Regions from separate parts of the Mesorhizobium sp. M0663 genome, predicted to be linked through region 2. Evidence: predicted binding sites of a transcription regulator. Region 2 holds the regulator's gene; each other region holds the start of a gene.

Region 1 (5,662 bases), on a different contig from region 2:
CGGCGGCGATCGGGCGCGGCGCCGGCATTTCGAGCGGCGCGCCATCTGACCCGGTGATCCGAGTCGGACCCGGCTGCCAGGCCGGCGGCGCCAGCCTGGCCGACAGCCTTGCCGGGCGGCAGCGTGGCTCGGCCTTCGGAGCCGACTCCGCTTGATCAGCAGTGCTTGATGGCTCAGGCGCCGAATTTCCGAGCCGGCCGCCAGAGCGTCCGCCACACCAGCCTTTGGATCTGGCAAGGCCGATGGCGCGCAGACGGGCGGTGCGGTGGACGATGCCGATGATGGCCGCGCGCGAGGCCGGGCGGCCGCGCAGCGCGGTCAACCGGGTGGCGATCTTCGCGGCCGACAGCCCGCTCATCAGCCAGTTCTCGATTTGTTCCAGTTCCGAGGCGGAATAGCGGGCGCCCATGATGTTTCATTTCCTGCAAAAATGGTTGTGTGCGGCGCCGGCTTCGCCGGCCTCAGGCTCGAAAGCCGGTCAGCCTTCGCGTGGTCTGCTGCGATCGAGCTTCATCTCGGCCGCCTGCCTTGTTGCGCCGGACACTGCCTTGTCCGTCCGCTCGTCGAAGGCGATGACCGTGCCGTCTTCGGTGCGGATGCAGGAAACCGCGGCTTCCGCATTGCCGGCCGGCAGGTAATTCGTGGCCGGAGCCGCGAGGGGAACGGCTCCGGCCGTTCCGGCCGCTTGCGCTGCCGGATCCGAGGCGCGAGCCTCGGGCATCGTCCCGGCCGGGGAGGAGGACAGCCGCGACGAAGGGGAAAGGGTTGGCACATGACTACCTCGGCCGCCGCCTTGGCGCTGAAGGGCGGATTCGAGGACCGAAAGCTGGCGGAGCGACTTGTGCATGACCACATAAGAGCATAACTCAAACCATAATGCAAGCGATTCTTGCATAGACGAAACCGAATCTTGTGCCTCAGATGGAGCCATGGTGAAAACTGCACTGTCGATCAAGGTCGGGGCGGCGATCCGCCGGGCGCGCAAGCAGCGCGGCCTGGTGATGCGCCACATTGCCGAGCACAACGACACCGATGTCGCTGCCGTCGGCAATTGGGAAACCGGGCGCAACCTGCCCAAGACCGAGAACCTTTTGAAGACCGCCGCGTTCCTGCGCGTCGACCCGGTGGCGCTCGGCAAGGGCGAGGTCGTCTTCCTCGAAGATGCCGGGCCGGTTGCCGATGCCGAGATCGTCACCGATTCCGGCCCCCTGCCCGCCGGGCCGATGGACATCCAGCTTCTCGGCACCGCCGTCGGCGGCGACGATGGCGACTTCACCTTCAACGGCCAGCCGGCCGGCTATGTCCAGCGGCCGCCGGGGATCCGGCATCTGCGCAACGTGTTTGCGCTGCACGTGCTGAGCGATTCGATGGTGCCGCGCTACGAGCCCGGCGAGATGATCTATTGCGGCGGCCGCGAAGCGTTGCCCGGCGACCATGTGGTGATCGAGACGCTGCCCGAGGAGAACGAGCAAAACGGCAAGGCTTTCATCAAGAAGCTGGTCAAGCGCACCGCCGCCGAGCTGATCGTCGAACAGTACAACCCGCCCAAGACGCTGTCCTTCAACCGCTACGCCATCAAGAACGTCTTCCGCGTCATCCCGCTCAAGGAATTGCTGGGGTATTGAGGGCTTGTTGCCTTCTCCCCTTGTGGGAGAAGGTGGATCGGCGCACAGCGCCGAGCCGGATGAGGGGTGCTGGAAGGAACGCGGCGGAGGAAATGTAGAAGCGATTTTTATGCACTTACGCCATCAAGGTAGCGATCCGTCCAACACCCCTCATCCGACCGAGCTTCGCTCGGCCACCTTCTCCCACAAGGGGAGAAGGGAAGAGCAGCACGCCCGCCCCCTCAAGCCCGCCTCGACTGCAGCTCTCGACCGTTGAGCAGGCGCGCCTCGGCGCGGGTCCGTTGCCGGTCGTCGATGAAGGCGGCCTGGATCGAGACGGCGGCGCCCGGCAGGCCGTCGGCCCGACAGGCCTTGCAGATCAGGCGCCCCGAAAGTGCGGCCAGCGGCGTCTCCGGCCTCACCCCATGCCGCTTGAGCTCGGCCGGCTTCCACCACCTGTTGCGGCCGCAGTCGATGCATTCGACGGCAATCGAGACAACATCGGCGATCGTCGCTTCCTTGCCTGCCAATGCCATGGTCATCCCCATCGTTGTTCCTGCTTTGTTCGCAACATTATCGGTTTTTGGAGCGGAGTCGAGTCGGTTCCGCTTACATCAACGTGAAAGTTTCACTTGTTCGATTATTTGAGTTATGCTTTTATCTCGAGCAGGCTTGAATCGGCGCGAGCAACAGAACCTCGCCCGCTCCGTCCGGCCGGCAGCAAGGGAATGACGATGGACCCAGCCCAGTTCGCCCATGCTTGCGGCTATAGCGGCGACAGCCCGGCCATGCTTGCCGCTTTCGCGGCCATCCGCCAGGACGGCATCCGCAAGGCACGCCAGGGTCATCGCCAGCGCAAGGCGGCGATCGACCGGATGAAGCCGAGCCGCGCTCTGTTCCTGGCGGCGATCCGCCCGGCGCAGTCGGCCGAGGAGGCACTCGAGGATGCCACCCGCTTCCTGTCGATGTTCCGCAACATGCCGCGCTGGCGGCAGGAAAGGCGCGCCGCCGACCTCGCCCGTGCCAGACAGCAGCGCCTGTTCGCCCGCTTCTTCCGCCGCTACGGCCACCGCCTCTGGGCGCTCGAGGCCACCTGAAGGCGCGCGGGCCTCCCTTGCAAGTCAAAACGGATATTGCGATCGCTGACACCGCGCCGTATGTCTCCGCGCGATGAGCGAGATCGAATTCCGTCGCGCGCAGGCGCCCGACCTGCCGGCGATCGTTGCAATGCTTGCCGACGATGTGCTCGGCGCAGACCGGGAAGACCCGTCCACGCCGCTTGCGCCATCCTATCTCGATGCCTTTAGCGCAATCGATACCGATCCCAACCAGTTGCTGGCCGTCGCCGTCAACGCCGGGCAAGTGGTCGGAACGCTGCAGCTCAGCTTCCTTCCAGGCATTTCGAGAAAAGGCGCCTGGCGCGGCCAGATCGAAGGCGTTCGCGTCGCCCGGCAATGGCGCTCGCGCGGCCTCGGCAAGCTGATGATCGAATGGGCGATTGAAACATGCCGTTCGCGCAATTGCAGCTTCGTCCAGCTCACCACGGACAAAGGTCGACGGGAGGCGCACGCTTTTTACGAGCGCCTCGGCTTCACCGCCAGTCATCTCGGCTACAAGATGGCGCTGTAGCGCTCGGCTGATTGCCGAAGTCGGCGCTGCCCCTCATCCGCCTGCCGGCACCTTCTCCCCGTATAGCGACGGGGAGAAGGGGCTGTCCGCAAACTCGGCACTTTCCTGCAACGTTAGTGATTGGCGAAGCCATCGACGAAAGCGTCCTTCTCCCCGTCACTATACGGGGAGAAGTGCCCGGCAGGGCGATGAGGGGCGGCGCCAACCTGAAGCGATTGCCCCTTCACCTGTCGTCCGCGCTGCTTGACAATCCACCCATAATGTTCTCTTTATGTTCTCATCAAAACTCGAGACAATGCGGCGTTCGAACCGCCGCGGGCGAACGGGCCGGATGGAAGCCAACATCCTCCACGCGGATCTGGATGCCTTCTATGCCTCGGTCGAACAGTTGCTCGACCCGGCCTTGCGCGGCAAGCCGATTGCCGTCGGCGGCGGGGTAGTGCTTGCCGCATCCTATGAAGCCAAGGCGTTCGGCGTGCGCGGCGGTATGCCGGGACGGCGGGCGCGGGAACTCTGCCCGCAACTCATCTTCGTCGGCGGCCATTTCAAGGACTATCAGCGGCTGGGCGATGCGGCAATCAAGGTGCTCGGCGATTTCACGCCGGTGGTCGAGCGGATTTCAATCGACGAGGCCTTTGCCGACGTCGCCGGCTGCACCCATTTGTTCGGCTCGCCGGCCGAGATCGCCGGCAAGATCCGCCGCCGCGTGCGGGCCGAGCTCGGCCTGCCGATCTCGGTCGGCGTAGCCCGCACCAAGCATCTGGCCAAGATCGCGTCACAGGTCGCAAAACCGGACGGGCTGGTGATGGTCGATCCGCGCCGCGAGCTGGAGTTCCTGCACCACCTGCCGGTCGAGCTGATGTGGGGCGTCGGCCCGGTCACCAGGCAGCGGCTGGCCGGCATCGGCGTCAACACCATCGGCGAGCTGGCGAAGACCAATGGTGGGGCGCTTGAGCGCCTGCTCGGGCCGGCGGCGGGAGAGAAACTCAACGCGCTGGCGTGGAACCGCGATCCGCGCAAGCTCGAGACGCAGCGCCGGGCGCGCTCGGCGGGTGCGCAGTCGGCGCTTGGCCGAAAACCGGCCGAGGAGCAGGTCTTCGTGCCCGCTTTGCTGCATCTGGCCGACAGGGTCGCCACAAGATTGCGGGCGAAATCCCGGCCCGGCCGCACGGTGACGGTTCGCGTCCGCTTTGCCGATTTGCGCTCGGTGACGCGCTCGATCACGCTCGACCAGCCGATTTCGGCAACCGCCATGCTGGCCGAGATCGCCGAGGCGCTGGTGCGCAAGGTGCTCATCGACCATCCGCACGAAAAGACAATCTCGCTGCTGGCGATCGCCGTATCGCATCTGGAGCAGCATGCCGGCCTGCAACTGGAACTGCCGCTCGGGCTTGACGACGACCGCCGCCGCCCCGGCACCAGCAAGGGCGCGGCGCGCTGGACCGCGGATCGCGCCGTCGACAAGATCCGCGACCGCTTCGGCTGGGAGGCGGTCGGCTACGCCTCCGTCGCGCTCGGGCTACAGCGGTCGGTTCCCGACGCATTTCGCGAGCTGGCCGAGAAGGAACTGTGAGCCTCGATTACACTTTGGTTGCCAAGTCGCCGGAATGACGTTGAAGGCTGCGCCGTTGTGAATTTATCTTGGGACCAGTTGGTCGTGCACCGGTTTGGGTATCAGCCAGACAGGGTAGCACCCGCTCGCAAATCCTTCCGCCTTCACCTCGAACGACAGGAGATCGGCATGGGACAGAACGCCGGATATTTCGCGCTCATCGTTGCCGGACTGGTGACCAACGCAACGACGCTGGCCAAGCCGCTCACCCCGGACCGGGCGATTCCATCCCTGGGCGATATCAACTCGCCGCTGGCCAGCCCGCTATTCAAGCAGGTCAAGGCTGGGCCGCTGGAGATAAAGCTTGAGGAAACCACGCTTGCCGATGTCGAAAAAGCCTTCGGCGGAGCGATGCACGATGAAGGTGACGCCGGAGATTCACGCCACTGGCTTTGCTATGCCGGCCCCGACGCCGGCGGATCGCCGTCGATCTTCTGGTTCGTATCCGGCGAGATGGGTGGCTCCGACCACGGTGTCCTGTCCGTCGCCCTGCAGCCGAACCCGGAAGGCAAGGTGCCGGAAGGATGCGCCGGCGCGCCTGCCAGCCTGACAGCTATTGAACTCGACACGCCCGGCGTCGGAGCGCCGCTGAGCGACGTGGCCGCGAAATTTGGCGCCGCCAAGCCCGATCGTTACGGCCATTTCGGCTTCGCCGCCTCTTATCCTGCTTCGTCTCCCGACCAGAAGGACGCCACGGTCACGCAGACGCTCACCTACACAGCCGGGAACGGCAGGATAACCGGCGTGGCGGTGACGCAAGTCACCACCAATTAGGGTGTCCCCGCTCGGTCGGCGAATGGTTCACGTGTGAATGATC
Region 2 (5,662 bases):
GGCGGACGCCGCGCTGCCCGGCCTGAAGGTGACAGCATTGACCCGCGTCACCGGCAAGACCGGCGTTGAGATGGAGGCTCTGAGTGCCGTCTCGGTCGCTTGCCTGACCATCTACGACATGGCCAAGGCGGTCGACCGCGCCATGGTCATCTCCGGCATCAGGCTGGTTGAAAAGACCGGCGGCAAATCCGGCGACTATAAGGTCACCGGAGATCGGACCACCGGGGCCGGCCGATAATGGCGCTGGTCCCCGTTGCCGAGGCGCTCGAGCGCCTGCTGGATGGCGCAGCAGCGCTGCCGGGTGAACGCGTCGCACTGCTGGATGCCGCAGACCGCGTGTTGGCGGAGCCGGTCGTGGCGCTCCGCACCCAGCCGCCGTTCAATGCCTCCGCCATGGACGGCTATGCCGTGCGGGCCGCCGATATCGCGTCCATACCAGCAAAGCTTTCGGTGGTCGGCATGGCGCCAGCCGGACGCGGCTTTGCCGGGGTGGTGCAGCAAGGGCAAGCCGTACGCATCTTTACCGGCGCGCCGCTTCCCGAAGGCGCCGACACCATCGTCATCCAGGAGAACGTCCGCGACCACGGCGGCGGCAGCGTCGAAGTGACGGAGCCGACGGTGCAGGGGCGCAACATCCGCCGCCTCGGGCTCGATTTCGCCAAGGACGACGTCCTGCTGGGCGAGGGCCGCCTGCTCGATCCGGCGGCCTTGTCGCTGGCGGCATCGGCCAACCACCCCAAGGTCGGCGTGGTCAAGCGGCCGCTGGTCGCCATCATCGCCACCGGCGACGAATTGCTGCCGCCGGGCAGTGAGCTTGGCCCCGACCAGATCATCTCGTCAAACGCCTATGGCGTCGCCGCCGCCGCACAGTCGGTCGGCGCGCGCGCGCTCGATCTCGGCATTGCGCCGGACCGCAAGGAGGCGATCGCTGCGCTGGTGACAAAGGCGGTGAAGGCGGGCGCGAACGTCATCGTCACGCTGGGTGGTGCCTCGGTCGGAGACCACGACCTCGTTCATGACGTGCTGACCGGGGAAGGCATGGCTCTCGATTTCTGGAAGATCGCCATGCGGCCCGGCAAGCCGCTGATGTTCGGGCGGCTGGGCGACATCCGCTGCATCGGCCTGCCCGGCAATCCGGTGGCAAGCCTGGTCTGCACCCAGCTCTTCCTGAAGCCGTTGCTGGCGCAGCTCGGCGGCCGCGCCTTTCAGCAGGATATGCGTCGGGCGCGGCTCGGTACCGCCATGCCGGCCAATGATCTCAGGCAGGATTATGTGCGGGCTGTTGTCAGCACCAACGCCGGCGCGCTCGTGGCGACGCCGTTCGGCATCCAGGACTCCTCGATGCTGAAAATGCTGGCCGATGCCGACGGGCTGATCGTTCGCGCGCCGTTCGCTCCTGCCGCGGCGGCGGGCTCCCCCTGCGACGTGCTGATGCTACGCTGAACCTGCCTCACTCCGAAATCAAGGTCCGGGTCAGCGGATGGTCTGGATCGGCCAAACCGTCGATGATGTTGAAATGATGCCGGTCAGGTTCGACCACCGAGCTGGTCGCGGTACCCAGGCCGATCCAGATGTTGGCCAGCAACGCGCTCTGACGCAGGAATTCGGCGCGCTCGCCGCCGCCGGCCCAGCAGGTCAGGCGGGCCTTGTCCATCGGGCGCAGCAGCACCGGGCTTTCGGCCTGCGCCTCGGCCTCATCGATCGCGATCGTCTCGTTCATGCCGGTGCGCATGATCGGGCGCAAATCATGCACCCCCGAGATCGACACCACGTGACGAACGCGCCGGACCACTTCGGGCGCCAGCGGCGTCGTCGCCGTAACCATCCGGCTAACAAGATGGCCGCCGGCCGAGTGTCCGGTCAGCATCAGCGGCCCTGGGACCATCGCCGCCGCCTTGCCGATCGCCGCGCCGACTTCCTTGACGATGCCGCCAATGCGTATCTGCGGACAGAGCGTGTAGGACGGCATCGCCACCGCATAGCCGCGATCAACAGGGCCAGCGGCAAGATGCGACCAGAAATTCTTGTCGAATGCCATCCAGTAGCCGCCATGAACGAACACCACGAGTCCCTTGGGCTTGATGGCCGGCAGGAAAAGATCGAGCCGGTTGCGTGGGTTGTCGCCATAGGCCATGTCGAGCCGCGCCCTGCCCTCGGTCGAAAGCACGTCGCGGAAAACCCGCGCGGGCTCGATCCAGGCTGCCGGCCAGCGATCGCTGCCGGCTATGTTGGCGCCGTTGGCATAAGCGTTGTCCCAATCGGCAATGTGACGTTCGAACACCCTGCGCCTCCCTGGCAATATGGCCTTGCAACGTAGCCGTGAGCATCGCGCGGCGCGTCGTCGCCAGCCTCACGATTCCAGCTCTCGCATCAATCTCAAGTGACAGCTGCTTTGATGGCGAAGCGCGCATCCTTCCACGCACCGGTGCGCAGGATGTCCTCAAGCAATTTGACGGCCTGCCAGACATCGGCATAGCCGACATAGAGCGGGGTGAAGCCGAAGCGCATGGTCGATGGCGCGCGAAAATCGCCGATCACGCCACGTTCGATCAGCGCGCGCATGACCTGGTAGCCATGCTCATGCATGAATGAGATCTGGCTGCCGCGTTTTTCCCCATCGCGCGTGCTTTCGAGCGTGAGCCCGTAAGTGCCGCACTTTGCCTCGACAAGCTCGATGAACAGATCCGCCAGCGCGATGCTCTTCTTGCGCACCGCCGTCATGTCGACATCGTTCCAGATGTCGAGCGCGCCCTTCAGCGTGCGCATCGACAGGACCGGCTGCGTGCCGCACAGAAACCGGCGGATGCCGGTGCCGGCCGCATAGCCTGGCTCGAAGGCGAAGGGCCGTGCATGGCCCCACCAGCCGGTGAGCGGCTGCTGGATGTCGGAAAGATGCCGCTCAGCCGCATAGATGAAGGCAGGCGCGCCCGGGCCGCCATTCAGATATTTGTAAGTGCAGCCAACGGCAAAATCGGCGTTTGCCTTGTCGAGCTCGACTGGCATCGCGCCGGCGGTGTGGCAGAGATCCCAGACGATCATCGCCCCGGCTTCCTGAGCCCTGCGCGTCAGCGCCGGCATGTCGCGCAGTTCGCCCGACTTGTAGTTGACGTGGTTGACCAGCACCACGGCGGTGCGTTCGTCGATCAGCTCTTCGACGGTCGGCGCGTCGACCCCCGAGAGGCGCAGCAGCGTATCTTTTCGCGTCGAAACCACACCCTCAGCTATGTAGAGGTCCGTCGGAAAACTATCGCCCTCGGCGACGATGACCTGCCGCTCCGGTCGCATGGCCATGGCGGCGTGCAGCAGCTTGTAGATGTTGACCGATGTCGTGTCGCAGACCACCGTCTGGCCGGCCGCGGCACCGATCAGGCGCCCGAGCTGGTCGCCAAGTTCAAGCGGCATGTTGAACCAGCCGGCCGTGTTCCATGCGCGGATGAGATCATGCGACCATTCTTCGGTCGCGGCCTTGTGCAGTTCATCGAAAGCGGCACGTGAAGCAGCTCCTAGCGAATTGCCGTCGAGATAGATCACTCCTTGCGGCAACACAAAGCGGTCGCGCATCGCGCGCAACGGATCCGCGGCATCCATCGCCTTTATGGCCACGAGATCGGGAATTCCTGTCATGATTTGTCTGCTCCCCCAAGATCCAACGCAACGCCGGACACGCATCGACTGTTCTTCCATTACCTGGTTGCGCGCAGCAAGGCTCCACCGGCGAGAAGCAGCCTGACCAGGCGGTGGAAACCGGGACTTAACCCGAGGTTGGCGTTTTGAATTCGTTTCGTTCACGGTGCATTGACCAGACCGCACAGTCGATACGGGTTCAATTCCGTGCCTTTTGCCGACCGACGGCCGATGCCAGTGCCGCCTTCTAGGAGGCCAGAAGGGCGCAAACGAAAGCAGAATCAAGGCGATGAGGCTCGCGGCGGTGAAAATGCGGTACGCCGGTAGGGGACGTCGTTTGTTTCCCGAGCCTTAACGCATTCATTAAACTTTAAACAGTTGCGGAACACAACTGGAACAGATAGTGTTTGTTCTGGGTTTGTTTTTCTGATTCTGTTGGGGGTCGCTATGCTGACACGCAAACAACACGAACTGCTTATGTTCATCCACGAAAGGTTGAAGGAAAGCGGTATCCCGCCTTCATTCGACGAGATGAAGGAAGCGCTCGATCTGGCTTCCAAATCCGGAATCCACCGGCTGATTACGGCGCTGGAGGAGCGCGGCTTCATTCGCCGTTTGCCCAACCGGGCCCGTGCGCTGGAGGTGCTACGCCTGCCTGACTCGATCGCCCCCGGCCTCAATGCGGCACGCAAGTTCTCGCCGAGTGTCATCCAGGGCAGCCTTGGGCAAGGCGCCCCTCGGCAGGGCAAGCCGACATCGTCGCGTGTCCCTGCAGCCGGCAATGACGACGATGTCGTCGCCGCCGTTTCGATCCCGGTAATGGGCCGCATCGCGGCCGGTGTGCCGATCGATGCCATCCAGCACCAGACGCATTCGATTTCGGTGCCGCCGGATATGATCATGGGCGGCGAGCATTATGCGCTCGAGGTCAAAGGCGATTCGATGATCGAGGCTGGCATTTTCGACGGCGACACGGTGATCATCCGCAATGCCGATACGGCGAGCCCCGGTGAGATCGTGGTGGCACTGGTCGACGAGGAGGAAGCGACGCTGAAGCGGTTCCGCCGCAAGGGCGCCTCGATCGCCCTGGAAGCCGCCAATCCGGCCTACGAGACGCGCATCTTCGGACCAGACAGGGTCAAGGTGCAGGGCAAGCTCGTCGGACTGATCCGCCGCTACTGAGCTCCGCCCTTGGCGCCGGCTTTGGGGTTGTCGGCCCTGCGGTATGGCGGCAGGCCCCGTGCCGCGCGTGAAAATTTCCGCTGCACGTGCCAGGGCCGGTATGATTTTTCGACCGCGAAACGGATTTCGGCGCGCGTTGCCGCTTGTGGATCGAAGTAGACGGCGGCACTTCCCGCGCGCGCCAGTTGCCGTTTGGTGACGACGAGGACCAGCCGGTCGTAGTAGCAGGGGTTATGGGCGGTGGCGTCGTCGATGACGATCAAGCTGGCAAAGGCGCAGGCTGGCCGCGCAGTATCGCGGTCCTTGGCTTGCGCGATGATCGCGCCGGATGGATGCCTGGCAAGGCAGAGGCCGTCCGTGCAAATGAACGGCATGCCCGGCGGTAGGTCGGCCGGATCGGCAATGTCGAATTGCGGGTCGTTCTTTCCAGGTGTTTCCGGCGCGACGATAGCCTCTGATGTGAGCGCGCGTTTCCAGTTGTCGATGGTGAACTCATTCGGGCGTGCCCGGTTGACCGCGAGTTCACCGCTGCCGATCGGCAGCGCGACCAGCCGTGCGTCCTCCGAGACCAATACGTCGGGTATGCGTGTCTGCGTTGTCGTCAGCAAGCCGGCGAGCGCAAAAGGAAGTGCCGCCAGCCGCAACCAGGTCGTCGCCATGCTGGCAATGACGAGGGCGATCGTCACCAGAAGGACGGATCTCAGCGAAATCAGCCCGACCGCATCGATCGGCGAGCGCTCCGATATCCACCCGGACAGGGCGATCATCGCCGTCAGCCCCTTGCCCATGACATAGAGGAAAGGGCCATCCGCACCGAACGGCATCGCCAGCGCGCTGAGAACGGCGAAGGGCATGA
Region 3 (5,662 bases), on a different contig from region 2:
AACGTCTTGCGGAAGCGCGTCTCTTCCAGCTTCAGCGTTTCGGTGATCATCTGTTCGCCGCGCACCAGTTCCGGGTAGGCTTGGCCCATCTCGCGGACCAGCGCCGGCACCAGGCGCCACATCAGCGGATCGCGGGCGCCGAGCAATTGCGCATGGCGCATGGCCCGGCGCATGATGCGACGAAGCACGTAGCCGCGTCCTTCGTTGGACGGCAGCACGCCGTCGGCGACCAGGAAGCAGGACGAACGCAAATGGTCGGCGATGACACGGAACGATGCGACTGTGCCCGCATCCGGACCCTTGCCAAGCGCCGACGACGCAGCGTCGATCAGGTGGCGGAACAGGTCGGTTTCGAAGACGCTTTCAACCCCTTGCAGGATGGATGCCATGCGCTCGAGGCCCATGCCTGTGTCGATCGACGGACGCGGCAGGTCGACGCGCTCTTCCTTCGTCACCTGTTCGTACTGCATGAACACCAGGTTCCAGAATTCAAGGAAACGGTCGCCATCCTCCTCGGGGCTGCCGGGAGGGCCGCCCCAGATATGCTCGCCACGGTCGATGAATATCTCCGAACACGGCCCGCAAGGTCCAGTGTCGCCCATTGCCCAGAAATTGTCCGAAGTCGCGATGCGGATGATGCGATCGTCCGAAAGGCCGGCGATCTTCTTCCAGTACGAGGCCGCCTCGTCGTCGGTGTGGTAGACGGTGACCAGCAGCTTGTCCTTCTTCAGCCCGAACTCCCTGGTGATCAGGTTCCAGGCAAGCTCTATGGCCCGCTCCTTGAAATAGTCGCCGAAGGAGAAATTGCCGAGCATCTCGAAGAAGGTCAGGTGGCGCGCGGTGTAGCCGACATTGTCGAGGTCGTTGTGCTTGCCGCCGGCGCGAACACTCTTCTGGGCAGTCGTGGCGCGCGAATACGGCCGCTTCTCCAGACCGGTGAAAACGTTCTTGAACTGCACCATGCCGGCATTGGTGAACATCAGCGTCGGGTCGTTGCGCGGGACCAGCGGGCTTGACGCGACGACCTCGTGACCTTCCTTGCGAAAATAGTCGAGAAATGCCGACCGGATCTCGTTGACGCCACTCATGAATACTGCCTTTTCGAGAGAACCGCCGGCTGCCGGCGGAAAATAGACATGGCCTTTTAGCGGTCGCACCGCAGCCTGTCCAGAAACACCAAATGGGCTCAAATCCCGGCTTTCACCAGCGCCTTGAAATGCGTCTGCCTCGCCGTCAAACGCGAACCGCCGGCCCAGGGCCGGCGGTTCGAAACGCATCGATTACGCAAACTCAAAATCAAAACATCAGATCGAAACCTGGCTGAGGCTCAGCGAGGCGTCGCTTGCCCTACATCACCCCAGCGTCGTCCTCGAAACCGTCGTCGCTGCTTTCGGAGCCGCCGTTCTCAAGGAATTTCTCAGCGATCAGCCCGGCATTCTGCCGCAGCGCCAGCTCGATCTCGCGCGCCGTGTCGGGATTGTCGCGCAGGAACAGTTTTGCGTTTTCGCGGCCCTGGCCAAGACGCTGCGAATTGTAGGAGAACCAGGCGCCCGACTTTTCGACCACGCCCGCCTTGACGCCGAGATCGACCAGCTCGCCGGTCTTGGAGACGCCCTCGCCATACATGATGTCGAACTCGACCACCTTGAAGGGCGGCGCCAGCTTGTTCTTGACGACCTTGACGCGGGTCTGGTTGCCGACGACCTCGTCGCGATCCTTGACCGAGCCGATGCGGCGGATGTCGAGGCGGACCGAGGCATAGAATTTCAACGCATTGCCGCCGGTCGTCGTCTCGGGCGAACCGAACATGACGCCGATCTTCATGCGGATCTGGTTGATGAAGATGACCATGGTGTTGGAGCGCGAGATCGAGGCGGTGAGCTTGCGCAGTGCCTGGCTCATCAGGCGGGCCTGCAGGCCGGGCAGCGAATCGCCCATCTCGCCTTCGATTTCCGCCCGCGGCGTCAACGCCGCCACCGAATCGACCACCAGCACGTCGATGGCGCCGGAGCGCACCAGCGTGTCGCAGATCTCCAGCGCCTGCTCGCCGGTATCGGGCTGCGAGATCAGCAGGTTTTCGAGATCGACGCCGAGCTTGCGGGCATAGACCGGGTCGAGCGCGTGCTCGGCATCGACGAAGGCGCAGATGCCGCCCTTCTTCTGGGCTTCGGCCACCGTGTGCAGCGCCAGCGTCGTCTTGCCCGAGCTTTCCGGCCCGTAGATCTCGACGATGCGGCCGCGCGGCAGGCCGCCGACGCCAAGCGCGATGTCCAGCCCAAGCGAGCCGGTCGGCACCGTTTCGATCTCGACGACCTGCTCGTTCGCGCCGAGCCGCATGATCGAGCCCTTGCCGAAGGCACGCTCGATTTGCGACAGCGCCGCATCCAGAGCCTTTGATTTGTCCACCGCTTTGTCCTCTACAAGCCGCAAAGAATTCTGAGCCATGATACATCACCCCGTGGTCGTCAATGGAGGCCGGACAATCCCGCAATCCTTAAAAGAATGTACCTCATTTGTTCTCATTTGTCAATGAGCACCAAGGGTTTGAAAAATAATGCATATCCCTATTTGTTCTATTTTTGTTTCGCAATTATTGCTTCCGATGTGTCTCGCTTCGCATGCGGCGCCGTTGCCGTCACCAACCGAATCGGACCCGCGATTGCAGGGTTCCGCCCGGCGACCTAGTCTCTCCGGGCAACAGCAAAAGGGCATTTTGACGGCATGATCAAATCCCCGACGATCCTGGCCGTGGGCGGCGCCTATATCGAGCGGCGCGGCCGGGTTGCCGGCGCCTTCGTGCCGGCCGCTTCCAACCCCGGCACGATGCGCGAGCATGTCGGCGGTGCCGTCTTCAACGCCTTGCGCTGTGCGGTGCGACGCGGCGCCTCGGCCTCGCTGCTTTCGGTGCGCGGCGGCGATGCCCTTGGCGACACGGTTTTACGCGCCGTCACCGAGGCCGGCATTGCCGACCTGTCGGCGGTGTTCCTCGACCGAGCAACGCCAAGCCATACGATGCTGATCGATAGCGACGGCGGGCTGATCGCCGGCCTTGCCGACATGGTGCTCTACGAGCTGGCGCTTCCCAAGCAGATCCGCCGCGCCAAGGTGCGGGAAGCGATCGGTTCGGCCGACGCGGTGCTGTGCGACGCCAACCTGCCGTCGACCGCGCTGGGGCGGCTGGCGGCACTCGCCGCCGACAAGCCGGTGTTTGCGCTTGCGGTCTCGCCCAATAAGGCGGCGCGGCTGATGCCGGTGCTCGACCGTCTGGCGCTGGCCTTCATGAACCGGCAGGAGGCCGGCGTGCTCGCCGGCGTCGGCATCGATGCTGACGATCAAGGCATCGTCGACGGCCTAAGACGCGCCGGGCTGAAAAGCGGCGTGATCACCGCCGGCGACGAACCAGTGCTCGGTTTCGACGAATTGAGCGCGTTCTCGATCTCGCCACCACCGCCGCTACAAAAGCGGACCGATACTGCCGGCGCCGGCGACGCATTGGCAGGCGCCACGATCGCTGCCCTGCTGCGCGGCCTGACGCTGCGCGCGGCACTGCGCGAAGGCATTGCCGCAGCTATGCTCGTCGTCGAGAGTGCCGCCTTCACCAGCGCTGGCTTTGCCGAAGCGCTGGCGCTCGTGCCCGAGGCGCGGGACCCGGCATGAAGTGCGGCCCGGAATTGCCGAAGCATGACGCAGCCTATTTGCCGGCGCGCCGTCCTGCCTCGTAGGCGCGGCGCGCCCAGATCGCCATCTCGTCGGGATCGTCGAATGCGCTGTCGGGAACGCTCCAATAGGGCATCGACACGAGCTTGCCGTGGCGCGAGCCGGTATAGGTCCATTGACGGCAGCCGGCCGCTTCGAAATCCGGGGCGCTTTCGGCGTCGGCCTTCAGCATCAATTCGCCACGGATGACGATGGCGACGATGACGCCGTCGAAATAGATGCCCTTGCCGCCGAACAGCTTGCGGATGCTGACCGGGCCGAGGCCTTCGAAAAGCTCTTCTATGCGCTCGTTGTCCATGCGGCGATCATGTCACCCGGATTTCCCCTTGTCATCGACGCAACCGGCACCATCCTGACAAGTTCGGAATCAGTTTCATCGGAGTTTCTCATGCCGCTTCTGCTCAAAGGGTCCTGCCGGTGCAATGCCGTGCGTTTCGAGGTGGAAAGCCATACGCCGGTGCCGTTCATGCTGTGCTACTGCTCGATCTGCCGCAAGCAGCAGGGCGGCGGCGGTTTTGCCATCAATCTCGGCGCCGATTACGAGACGCTGAAAATCCAGGGCAAGCGCCATCTCGGCGTCTACCGCGCCGAGATCGAGGACGACGAGCACCCGCAACGCGAGACCTCGACGGGCGAGCGGAACTTCTGCACGAAATGCGGGACGGCACTCTGGCTCTACGATCCGACCTGGCCGGAGCTGGTGCATCCGTTCGCCTCGGCTGTCGACACAGACCTGCCGAAACCGCCGGAGAAGGTGCATCTGATGCTGAAATACAAGGCGAACTGGGTCGAGCCGGATATCGGCAAGGGCGACAAGGTGTTCGACGTCTACCCGAAGGAGTCGATCGCAGACTGGCACAAGCGAACGGGGATGTGGGTGGATTAGCTATTTGCATAGCGCTGAAGGTTTGACGAATTGAATGGTGCGGACGCTGGCGAATAGTGTGCCCAGGGGATGGGCCGAAACCCTGTTCCGTCGTCATCCTGGGGCGGAGCAAGGAGCGAAGCGACGCGCGCAGACCCCAGGATCCATGCCGCGACTTCGGAGCGCTGGTGAGGTGCAGCGTTCTGCTCCGCTGCACCCTTCGGCTGAGGTTACGGCATGGATCCCAGGGTCTCCGCGACGGAGCTTCGCTCCTGCTTCGCCCAGGGATGACGAAGTTGCGAGCCTCAGCCAATCTCGAACGTGTCGAGAGCTAGCGGTTTCCAATCAGGCTGAGGCGCGTGCTTCGGCCAGTGCCTTCAGATCGGCCGGCTTCAATTCGACCGATTCGCCGCAGCCGCAGGCCGAGCTCTGGTTCGGGTTGCGGAAGGTGAAGCCGGTGCGCAGTGTCGTCTGCTCGAAATCCATCTCGGTGCCGAACAGGAAAAGCGCTGCCTCCGGCGCGACATAGACATGGGCGCCATCGCGCTCGATATGATCGTCCTTGGTGTTCGGCTCGGTCACCAGATCGACCGTATATTCCATGCCGGCGCAGCCGCCCTTCTTGATGCCAAGGCGAATGCCATGCGCATTCTCACGGGTCGCGACGATCTCGCGAACCCGGTCGGCGGCCTTTTCGGTCATCGTGATGACGGCGAAGCGTCCCATGTTTTCCTTCTCCATTGCGCGCAGGCTCAAGGCCTGCCGAATGATTCCTCACCTAAAATGGTGAAGTTTTGTACCCGGCGCAAGTGCGCCAGCCTCTGGCTGGTCGGATGCTAGTACCACCCAACCGCCACCTGCGCCTCTTCCGACATGCGGTCGGGCGACCAGGGCGGGTCGAAGGTCATGTTGACCTCGACGCCGGAAACGCCTTCGACGGCGCCGACGGCATTTTCGACCCAACCGGGCATTTCGCCAGCCACCGGGCAGCCCGGCGCGGTCAGCGTCATGTCGATCTTGACCGAGCGGTCGTCCTCGATATCGATCTTGTAGACCAGGCCGAGCTCATAGATGTCGGCC

The links. Region 2 encodes LexA, which represses DNA repair genes until DNA is damaged. Its sites were predicted from a motif close to TGTTCNNNNTGTGTTCNG; they were not measured.
Region 1: a site for LexA is predicted at 3,495-3,512, ahead of dinB (DNA polymerase IV). Genes of this name have one in related genera too.
Region 3: a site for LexA is predicted at 2,570-2,587, ahead of recA (recombinase RecA). Genes of this name have one in related genera too.

Annotation. Positions count from the first base shown of each region.
Region 1 covers NZ_JAMYPX010000002.1:442,908-448,569, reverse strand. Annotated here, with positions in the region: gene NKI54_RS05385 (high mobility group family protein) at 1-409, opposite strand, end outside; gene NKI54_RS05380 (hypothetical protein) at 479-721, opposite strand; gene NKI54_RS05375 (XRE family transcriptional regulator) at 930-1,625, shown strand; gene NKI54_RS05370 (hypothetical protein) at 1,847-2,152, opposite strand; gene NKI54_RS05365 (hypothetical protein) at 2,333-2,701, shown strand; gene NKI54_RS05360 (GNAT family N-acetyltransferase) at 2,775-3,233, shown strand; gene dinB (DNA polymerase IV) at 3,565-4,806, shown strand; gene NKI54_RS05350 (hypothetical protein) at 4,975-5,619, shown strand.
Region 2 covers NZ_JAMYPX010000022.1:87,090-92,751, forward strand. Annotated here, with positions in the region: gene moaC (cyclic pyranopterin monophosphate synthase MoaC) at 1-238, shown strand, start outside; gene NKI54_RS27455 (molybdopterin molybdotransferase MoeA) at 238-1,443, shown strand; gene NKI54_RS27460 (hormone-sensitive lipase) at 1,451-2,281, opposite strand; gene kynU (kynureninase) at 2,377-3,624, opposite strand; gene lexA (transcriptional repressor LexA) at 4,072-4,806, shown strand; gene NKI54_RS27475 (ComEC/Rec2 family competence protein) at 4,800-5,662, opposite strand, start outside.
Region 3 covers NZ_JAMYPX010000016.1:136,162-141,823, reverse strand. Annotated here, with positions in the region: gene alaS (alanine--tRNA ligase) at 1-1,088, opposite strand, end outside; gene recA (recombinase RecA) at 1,348-2,445, opposite strand; gene NKI54_RS24140 (PfkB family carbohydrate kinase) at 2,722-3,657, shown strand; gene NKI54_RS24135 (TfoX/Sxy family protein) at 3,692-4,015, opposite strand; gene NKI54_RS24130 (GFA family protein) at 4,106-4,603, shown strand; gene sufA (Fe-S cluster assembly scaffold SufA) at 4,928-5,308, opposite strand; gene NKI54_RS24120 (SUF system Fe-S cluster assembly protein) at 5,419-5,662, opposite strand, start outside.